2 regions of the Virgibacillus salinus genome follow, and region 1 is predicted to be linked to the other one. Evidence: riboswitches for the same ligand, from Rfam matches in the RefSeq annotation. Region 1 holds a riboswitch; the other holds the start of a gene.
The links. Region 1 has a riboswitch for cobalamin ahead of BLS02_RS02215 (ribonucleoside-diphosphate reductase subunit alpha). Riboswitches for the same ligand answer to the same signal wherever they lie in the genome.
Positions count from the first base shown of each region.

Region 2: another riboswitch for cobalamin. It lies ahead of BLS02_RS09000 (DUF4430 domain-containing protein); the one in region 1 lies ahead of BLS02_RS02215 (ribonucleoside-diphosphate reductase subunit alpha).

Region 1 is NZ_FNKD01000001.1:433,511-438,438, reverse strand. It holds gene BLS02_RS02215 (ribonucleoside-diphosphate reductase subunit alpha) at 1-2,151, opposite strand, end outside; cobalamin riboswitch at 2,268-2,460, opposite strand; gene BLS02_RS02210 (GNAT family protein) at 2,656-3,402, opposite strand; gene BLS02_RS02205 (GNAT family N-acetyltransferase) at 3,426-3,956, opposite strand; gene BLS02_RS02200 (thioesterase family protein) at 4,159-4,638, opposite strand; gene BLS02_RS02195 (3-hydroxyacyl-CoA dehydrogenase NAD-binding domain-containing protein) at 4,658-4,928, opposite strand, start outside.
Region 2 is NZ_FNKD01000002.1:436,518-441,445, reverse strand. It holds gene BLS02_RS09025 (ferredoxin) at 1-176, shown strand, start outside; partial or broken gene BLS02_RS09020 (helix-turn-helix transcriptional regulator) at 213-464, opposite strand; gene BLS02_RS09015 (hypothetical protein) at 570-1,760, opposite strand; gene sigX (RNA polymerase sigma factor SigX) at 1,757-2,281, opposite strand; gene BLS02_RS09005 (ECF transporter S component) at 2,377-2,892, opposite strand; gene BLS02_RS09000 (DUF4430 domain-containing protein) at 2,898-3,335, opposite strand; cobalamin riboswitch at 3,541-3,723, opposite strand; gene BLS02_RS08995 (ATP-binding protein) at 3,748-4,928, opposite strand, start outside.

The sequences.
Region 1 (4,928 bases):
ATAATAGGTCGTTTTCAGGCCTTCCTTCCATGCCCGGAGATGTAAATCCAGCATCACAGACGCTTTAATAGTGTGCGGGACATAAAAGTTGAATGAGATACTTTGATCAATATGTTTTTGTCTTGCAGCGTTCTGTCTAATCGACCAGCGCTGGTCAAGTATATATGCAGAGCGTCGGTAAACATCATAGGACTGGTAATCCAATTCTGGCGCAGTGACTGCAATCTTGAAATCCTTTTTTTCCTCATAGTAAAAAGGTTTGAAAATTGGATCGATACTCGCTGTCGAGCCAGCAATCATGGATGTTGATGAATTTGGGGCAACTGCCATTAAGTAGCCATTTCGAATGCCATTATCTGCTACATCACGCTTCAGATTCAACCACTTTTCATCGGTATAGCCCTTTTCGGTAAAATAACTCCCTTTCTGCCATTTACTACCTTCAAATGCTGGATAGTTCCCTTTTTCTTTACTAAGTTCCATGCTGTTTTTGATTGTCAGGTAGGCAATTTTTTCATATAAGTTGTCGGCATAGGATACTGCCTCGTCTGATTCCCAATGGATATGTTCTTTTGCCAGCAGATGGTGCCAGCCGAATGTTCCCAGACCAATAGCACGGTATTTCTGATTTGTCATTTGCGTTTGTTTGATTGGTAATGTGTTGATGTCAATCACATTATCCAGCATACGAACCTGAATAGTAACAAGCCGCTCAAGCACACCATCCGGAACTGCTTGTCCCAAATTAATCGAGCTTAAATTACAAACAACATAATCGCCTGCTTTATATTTTTTTACAATCGTATTCTCAGCTTCCACATACTCCTCCAGAAATTCAGTTGGTGATTGATTCTGAGTAATCTCAGTGCATAAATTCGAGCAATAAATCATCCCGTTATGCGGATTATTATTTTTTCGGTTTACTTCATCACGGTAAAACATGAATGGTGTTCCCGACTCAAGCTGTGATTTCATAATCCGCTTGATAATATCTATTGCCGGTACGACTTTTCTCGATAGCTCAGTCGATTGCACACATTCCAGATACCTTTGACGCCATGTGCCATCGCCTTTTTCCTCATCATAAAAATCTTCCAGCGAATAACCCATAACCTGACGAACTTCATGCGGATCAAATAAATGCCAATCACCGCGGTTTTCTACCTGTTCCATAAAATAATCCGGTAAGCTGACACCCGTGAAAATATCATGGGCGCGCATCCGATCATCACCATTATTTAATTTCAAGTCGAGAAATGGCTCAATATCTTTATGCCATACATCCAGATAGATAGCGATCGCACCTTTTCGTGTCCCCAGCTGGTCTACGTTAACAGCGGTATTGTTGAGTTGCTTAATCCATGGAACGACACCACTGGACATATTCTTGTATCCCTTGATTGAACTGCCGCGGCTACGGATTTTCCCCATGTAAACGCCAATTCCTCCACCATTTTTGGAAAGCTTAGCAATGTCAGTATTACTGTCATAGATAGACTGCAAACTGTCATCTACTGTGTCGATAAAACAGCTGGACAGCTGACCGTGAGATTTACCAGCATTTGTTAAGGTTGGTGTGGCAACGGTCATATATAAATTACTCAACGCCCAGTATGCTTCTGTGACATAATGACTGCGATTTACTTGCGCTTCGTCCTGCATTAAGTACATCGCAATGATCATCCATCTTTCCTGTGGTAGCTCATATGTATTCTTGTTATGGTCTGTTGCAAGGTAGCGAGTTGCCAGAGTGTACAGTCCCAAGTAGTTAAATAATAAGTCCCTCTCTGGCTGAACTACTTCGGCAAAATAATCGATTTCCTCTTTCTTATACGTTTTTAACAAATGCTCTGAATAGATACCCTTTTCCGTAAGTGTTGTGATAAGTTCATAGAAGTTTCCGTACCGTAAATTCGCATCGTATCCCCTGTTTTCTGCAGCAGTTTTGTATAATTCCTTTAAATAAATACGGCTAGCTGCAAAGGTCCAATCAGGGTTGGCTTCATCGATATTTTCAAGGGCTATTTTTATCAGATTCTCCGTAGTTCCGGTCCGATTGGCTTTTTCCAACAAAATTTCCTTGTCTATATTTAATCCTTTTGTTGCATATTCAATCAATTGTGAGATTTGCCCATTTGCTGTCATTACCATGTTTTTTCCTCCTTTTTTCTAAAACAAAAAAACGTTCACCCAGGGGATGAACGGTTAGAACGACAGAAAATATGTATATATCTCTCTATCGTTTCACCTTCTCTTACCCCGAGGAATTGAAACTACAAGCTATGGCAGGTCTCCTGGCTCGTGCTTCTATCTACTAGAGTCCTTCCCATACCGTAGCCGTGAAGCTTTCGGTACAGTGGGTTACTCGTTCGTCCACACTTACAGTTGCGGGGACAGCTCCAGTTTTTCACTGGATTCCCTATTATGACAATAAATGTCACCTTAACTTGCAACACTATATATAGTTGTTATTTTTATTATTATACCAATATATTGTATTGAAAGACTATCATATAATATTACTTCTTGCAATACGGATATGTAAAAATAATGGAGGATTTAAGTTTTAATATAATTGCACCGGTTTTTATGAACTTCGGCGAACTAGTTGTGAACTTCGAGCAACCTAATTGTGATCTTCAGTATTTTGGGGATTTAGCTTATCTTCTTATAAACCTTATTCCGCTCAATCACATGACACCCATTGGCCATAAAAGTTTTTAACATCGGCTGGTTACTTTCACTCGTACCGCCAATATAACGGAAAGCATTAAATTCATCCTTTAACAGCTGCAGTGCGAGTTTATGAAGGGGGATGCTTTTTCCTTTGCCACGTTTGCTTGGAATCAAGCCAAAATAAAAAAGTCTTCCTTCGTCCAGGGTACCTGGTTCAATATGTGGAATAGCAACTCCAACTGGCAGCCCTTCCTCATAAGCAACTAAACAAGAATCTTTATAGTCAGGCCCTAACTCTATTTCCAGGCTTTTCATTTGTTCATCAAGCGTTAATGAAGATGGGGCATTGAGTGAATCGGTCATTGATTCTGCCCAAATTTCTCTAAACTCATGTTGCGAAATACTATGTAATGACTTAAATGTAAAATTAGATTCCAGTTCAACTACCTCATTAAGTTCCTTATAAACAGTGACCATTTCATCATGAAACTGAAAATTATTGTCTTGAAGCACTTCATAGACCTCTTCAGTGAATTTACTGTTTACCATAATATTCACATTGGGGATTTCTCCGAGCTCAAGGTCATTAATAAAATTAGATATAAATTCAATCATTTCCTCAGCAGTTAATGCCTTTGTCTCTTCAATCGTTACAAAGTTTTTACCTTTCACAATTTTAACTTTTGCATAAATTTCTAATCTACTCATAGTTCCTTTAGGTTCCATAATTCGCACAACCCCCAATCTTTCTATTCCTTAAACCATTCATTCTCCAATATACTCATTTCCCATACGTTCCAGTACTCATCTCCAACTTTTGCTGCTTCTCTATGTAACCCTTCTTTTGTAAACCCTGACTTCTCATAGCAAGCAATTGCTGAAGCATTAAAATCATACACACCAAGACTTACTCTGTGCAAATTATGTTTTTCAAAAGCAATGCTTAAGACTTCTCTAATCATTTGCTGACCTATCCCTTGTCCTCTCACGCTTTTATCACCAATTAATACTCTGCCGATTCGCCCCTTATTGTTGGCTTTATCAATCCTTCCTAACGAAATATGACCAATTGTGCTTCCTGATTCTTTATACACAACTTTATATGCAAATGTATTGGAGTCTTCGCTATTCGCATTCTGAATATAGTTTGATAATTGGGTTTCACTTAAAGGGTACTCAAATTGATTAGCACCACCCCATTGGTATAAAAATTCTTCTGTGTTAATCCAATTGATCAGCTGTTGGAAATCCGTACTTTCGAATTGCTTTAACTCAATCATTTTTACATTCTCCTCTAAAAATTAATTGTATTTCTTAGTATAAAGGTTACTTTCAAACTTTCAAACGCTCCATTATTTAAAAACTTGGCTTATCGCCAGTCTTTATATAGAAAATCCTTAGTTGCGCTTATTCTGTAAGAAAGTATTGGTACTTTCTTAACTCAAAAATTAAGACGCTACTCCTGAGCAACGTCCATACCATTTACTTCTTCTTGCTTCGTATTCCTATTACTCGGCCAGCTTCTTTGGGCTTTTCATCTGGAGTATGATTATCTGCTAAATCTTTAACCTTTGCAAAAATTTCATCTGGAAAAGGTGCAGGTCTGCCTGACGTTTGGTCAATTCCCATCAGCATTTGCTCGCTTGTTGCAGCACGTTTTCCATTTTCCCCATACAATTCATAAAAAACATGTGCACGCTTTTCGTCATAATCAAGCATTTGCAGATGTACTTCAAACGGCTCACCTAACTTCATTTCAGCCAGATAACAAACATGATTTTCCATTGTAAAAACCGTATAGTGATTATTTTCGCGAAAGTCATCTGTAATTCCAACCAACTTCATAAATCGATCGACGCCCCAGCTAAATGCGCGGACATATTCAGCATCATTCATATGCCCATTATAGTCAATCCAATCTTCGCGAACCTGATCATTAATAATTACTTTTGCTTCTCCCATATAAAACTCCCTCTTTCTATCAAATTTTACCGGTAAGATTTGCACCAGGCCAGTATTTTTCTAATAATTGCTGCAGTTCAATTAAAAATTGATCCCTGCGTTCTTCGAGACTGTTCATCTCAGCTCCATCAGTCTGCTTTTCACACCCAGTAATGACTTTCTCAGCCAATTCGTCGGTTAATTCAGGGGCTACAAGTTTTGTCCATGGCAGCTTTAAAGCTGGTCCAAATTGATCAAGTAAATGACGCATACCTTGCTTACCGCCTCCCATATGTAATGTTAGAAATGGC
Region 2 (4,928 bases), on a different contig from region 1:
ATTATGATGATGAAGGGATTGCATATGTAGTTTTGGATGAGAATGAAGGAAATGTCGAAGTACCGGATGTATTGGAGGAAGACATGATTGATGCATATGAGGGTTGTCCTACTGATTCTATCAAGATAGCTGATACATCATTTGATGGTGATCCATTAAAATTTGAAGATGAATAACACGAAAGCTCCTAATGTAGGGAATCATCTTTCTTTATGTGCTGCTGTTTCGAGAATCGTTAGTACATCATATCCTACAGTTTGCTGTATTACTTCACTGTCACGAAAAAGCGCACACAACGCTACTGTCGTAGTCCAATTAGCATTGTTTCTCCGTTTCTCAATTTGAACTAACGACTTCTTTGATATTCCCAATACAGTTGCCATTTGATCTTGTGTATAATTATTCTCCACCCGTATTAGTTTTACTTTTGTCGATATTCTATCGATAATTGTTTCTTGTTCCATTGAAATCATCCCTAAATAAATAACTCGTATAAATTATATGATAATTCCCATTGTTAAAAAAGTCAAAGCGTTCTGACAGGATATCTCCTCTCGGAACGCTTTGACTCAATCAATTTTAATTGCATTTACTCCTTCTGGTACTTTAATTGGCTCAGATAAATTATATGGGCCTATTGTTTCGTCTGAAGTATTTGTAAATAAGACTTCCTGATAATCAAAGCTTTTCGCAGTCATCAGAATAGCCTCTATCATCGTTACGGTTTCCTGGTTATTGTAAGCCATTTTTTTATCGGCAAAATTTATTTGAAGTAAATCACCTTCACGTCTCAATGAATAATCAATATTTCTTGGTATTGAGTGATAGACATTATATGATTCTTCATCCTTTTTCATTTCGGCTAACGCGGTTTCAATATCAGATTGGTCTTCGACTGGTATTCTTGCAAGAAACACACGTTTTTCTTCAGACAATTGATATCGTTTATAAATGACATTTGAAGATTTTAGCGATATTTCCTTCACTTTACCTATAGGATCAAGATTTACTTGCTGACTAAAGACAGCTTTATTAATTTTGTTAGGGGCAAACATTGTTGTCAGTAAACCTATAAACATATTCGCCTGAGTACTTGAGGTGACAGAAAAATCTTCAGGCAGTTCCACATGAACTTGACTATTTTGTTCATCCAATTGGAATACTGCACCCGAAAACATATAGTCACTAACACCCCATGTTTTCTCATTCAAATAAGTACTTATCTGATTATAATACTTTCCCGCATTCTCTGTTTTGGGAACTTCAAAAGCTAACGGGATAATATACTTTGCCTGACGATCGGCAAGAGCACCATGTATTATAGTAGTATTGTCATCCGTAGAATGAATAACGTGAGACTGCATCTCGGCTTCCATCATCGTAACGCTTGATTCACTTTCAGCAGAAGATGCATTGTCTTCCTGCCTCTTTAGTTCACTCGACTCGTTTCCACCATCCATACTTTCGTTAGAGGCAGAATTGTCCATTGCTTTATCAGCAGAACTATTTTCACTATTACTCTGATACATCGTATTATTCATCATCGAAGGTACTATAAGAACTAATAGCAACAGCACCATAACTGTACTGAAAATAGGAATAAGTACAAACTTTTTATTAATTTTTTTAGGTCGTATTTCATTATTAAGTTCGGAGGAGATGCGCTGATAGAGTATATCTTTGTCCAAGCTGTCTTCCATTACTGGCATCTGTTCTAACGATTCTTTAATCTGCTTTTCGTTGTTGTCGAAAGTATTCACAATACATCTCCTCCTTCACTTATGTATTTTTTCAATGTCTTCAGTCCACGATGCTGTGTCGTCTTCACTTTGCTAACACTGAAATTTAAGATGTCTGCTGTCTCCTGAATAGAAAATGATTGTATATACCGTAATATTAGAACACTTCTTTGATCTGGTGTGCATTTATCCAAATAGCGATAAACATCTTTCACTTGTTCATTTTGCATAGCTATCTCATCAGGGAGCAACTTCTGATCCTGAATTAATTGCCCTTTTTCACTCCAGTCAAAGTATTCCATAATACGATTTCGTTTCCTCTTCTGAGAGCGAAAGTAATCGATTGTTATGTGCCGCGCAATTGAAAATAGCCAAGTCTTCTCAGTACTTTCTCCTTTAAAAGAATCGTAGGATTTTAAGACTTTAATATATACTTCCTGAACGAGGTCTTCACAAGTTTCTTTATCCTTTACCATATAAAAGATGAATTGGTATAAATCATGATGATAGTTATCATAAAATTTCTCAAAAACGGCTTTCATAAAGATCCTCCGTTCATTTACATAGTCGTTTATTACCACACGAAAGTTACAACTTATTATACTATATTAGAAAAACGCAAAAATACCAACCTAATTCAGTTGGTATTCTGCAAATTGAAATGTTTTTCAGCATAATTTCTAAAAAAGTGAGCAATTATCGGATATAACAGAACCATAAATACCCCATTGCCAATTGCATGATATGTATCAAATGGTAATCCTGCCAGATAGTACGGAAGAAATTTTCCAGTAACAGAAAATGTCGTTAGGGAAATAATAAATCCGTATAAATAACCACTAATTACCGCAATAATTACTAATATTAATCCTGGGATCTTTCGAGGGTATTTTCCTAACACTCCACTTAATAATCCAATTAATGCCCAGGCAACCACTTGCCAGATTGTCCATATCCCCATTCCTAAAATCATATTAGAGAGGAATGTTGTTAAAATAGCTAGTAAAACAGCTGCTAGAGGGCCTAATAATAAACCACAGACAATAATTAGTGATGTTACCGGCTGGACATTTGGTAGAAATGCAAAGGCGAAGCGTCCGACAACAGCCAGTGCTGCAAGCAATGCAAGTAACGTAATTTTATAAGTATTCAATTAAGTCATTCCCAAGCTTGCAGATCAAAAGTTACTTTGTCACCAGGAGATAGCTTAAATTCTTTAGCACCGACTGTAGGCATTTCACCATTTACAGTAAACATCCAAGATTTTTGCTCGCCGTCTTTAGGTGCAACACCGTCAATTGATGTTATAAAGCCATCATCAAAATCAGTCTCCAGCTGAAAGTTCTCTTCCATTACTTCCATAAGTGTTGCCCCTTCTTTAACAGCAACCTCTTTTTCATTAATATATTCAGAACCTTTATCTTTGGAAATTGTAATCTGAACCTTTTCCTCACTTTGTTCCTCTGAGTTCTCACTTACTGTATTTTTCTCTTCTTGACTGTTTGTCTGCCCCTGTTCTTGTTCTTCAGCACCACACCCGATCAATAATCCCATAACGATCAGCAATGATGCAATACGTAAAAACAATTTGTTCATCTTCCCATTCCTCCAGTTCTATTTTTGTATTGAGGAGAATTGGGCGTTGGAAACCAAGGTATCGTTTAAGTTCTAAGTATCAATCAATTATAAACATATAAAAAGCTAACCCTTCTAGAGAGTTAGCTTAAATAGACAATCGATACATAAAAATAACCAATCACAATGTACTCGGTTGTCCCAATCGCTCACATCCTCGAAGCTTTGAAACGTTAGAGACTTGGCAGGTCTACTGACTCGTGATTTACACCTACTATAAGTCCTTCCCATATGACGGATCATACAGTGGATTACACTTATTTCGAATATCACATACAGTTGCGAGGACAGTTCCTGTTTTTCACAGGATTCCCTATTAAGTAATGACACCAAACTCTATATTATTATTCAATTCTATATTATCATATCATATTTACTTCTCTTGTAAAGGTAGTTTAAATGAAAACGTGGTTCCTTCATTAATTTTGCTGTTCACAGTAATTGAACCATTATGAGCTTCCACAATATTTTTAGCAATGGAAAGTCCAAGTCCAGTTCCCTTTTTCTTACTATTTTTTGTGCGTGATTTGTCAGCTTTATAAAAACGTTCGAATACAAATGGTAGATCATCTTCCGGAATACCACTTCCATTATCATTCACCGAAACATTAAAATCAGTTGCATTACTTTCAATAATAACATTAACTTTTCCGTTTTCATTGGTATGTCTAATTGCATTATCTATTAGGTTTGTTAATACCTGCTCCACTCGATCCTGATCAATATATATTTGGTCAGTGGAAATATGCTTTATAAGATTTAATTCAACATCACTTTCATCCGCCAACCCTTTAAACTTTTTCAAAATTCTTTCAATAAATTTTTCTACGTTAACATTTTCTATATTTAACTGTATATGACCTGCTTCCATCCGTGCTAAATCCAATAATTCGTTCACCAAGCGACCCATTCTTAAAGATTCATCGTGGATAATTTGTGCAAGTTCATTTTTATCTTCTCTACTTTCTGCCACATCGTCGACAATCGCTTCACTATATCCTTGTAACATGGAAATAGGTGTTCTCAGTTCATGGGAAACATTTGCGATAAAGTCTTTTCGCAACTTATCTAATCGTCGTTCCTCTGTCATATCACGAATAACAGCCACCGCTCCACGTACATATGTCTGATCATATAAAGGTGTCATTATCATTACCCATGTACGTCCTTGTAGATTAATTTCATGTATTGCTTCTTTTTCATCATGGATGACATTCGTTAATATTTCATCTAAAGGTATCGGTGCTTTATTATTGTTTTCTGACGAATCCATATCATTTTCGTAATATAAATTCTCAATAAACCGCTCTGCAGGAGGATTTGTTATAAGCATATCACTATTTCGGTTAAATGTAATCACACCATCTGCCATGGAACTTACGATACTTGAAAGCTGTTCTTTCTCCTGTCTTAACGCATTAATATGAAATTTCAGTTGCCTGCCCATTCGGTTAAACGCCATTGCAAGCTCACCAATTTCATCGTGTGTTAAAATTGGTACTTTCGTGTTAAATTCTCCTCTTGTAAGATCAAATGCTGCTTCCCGCATTTTTA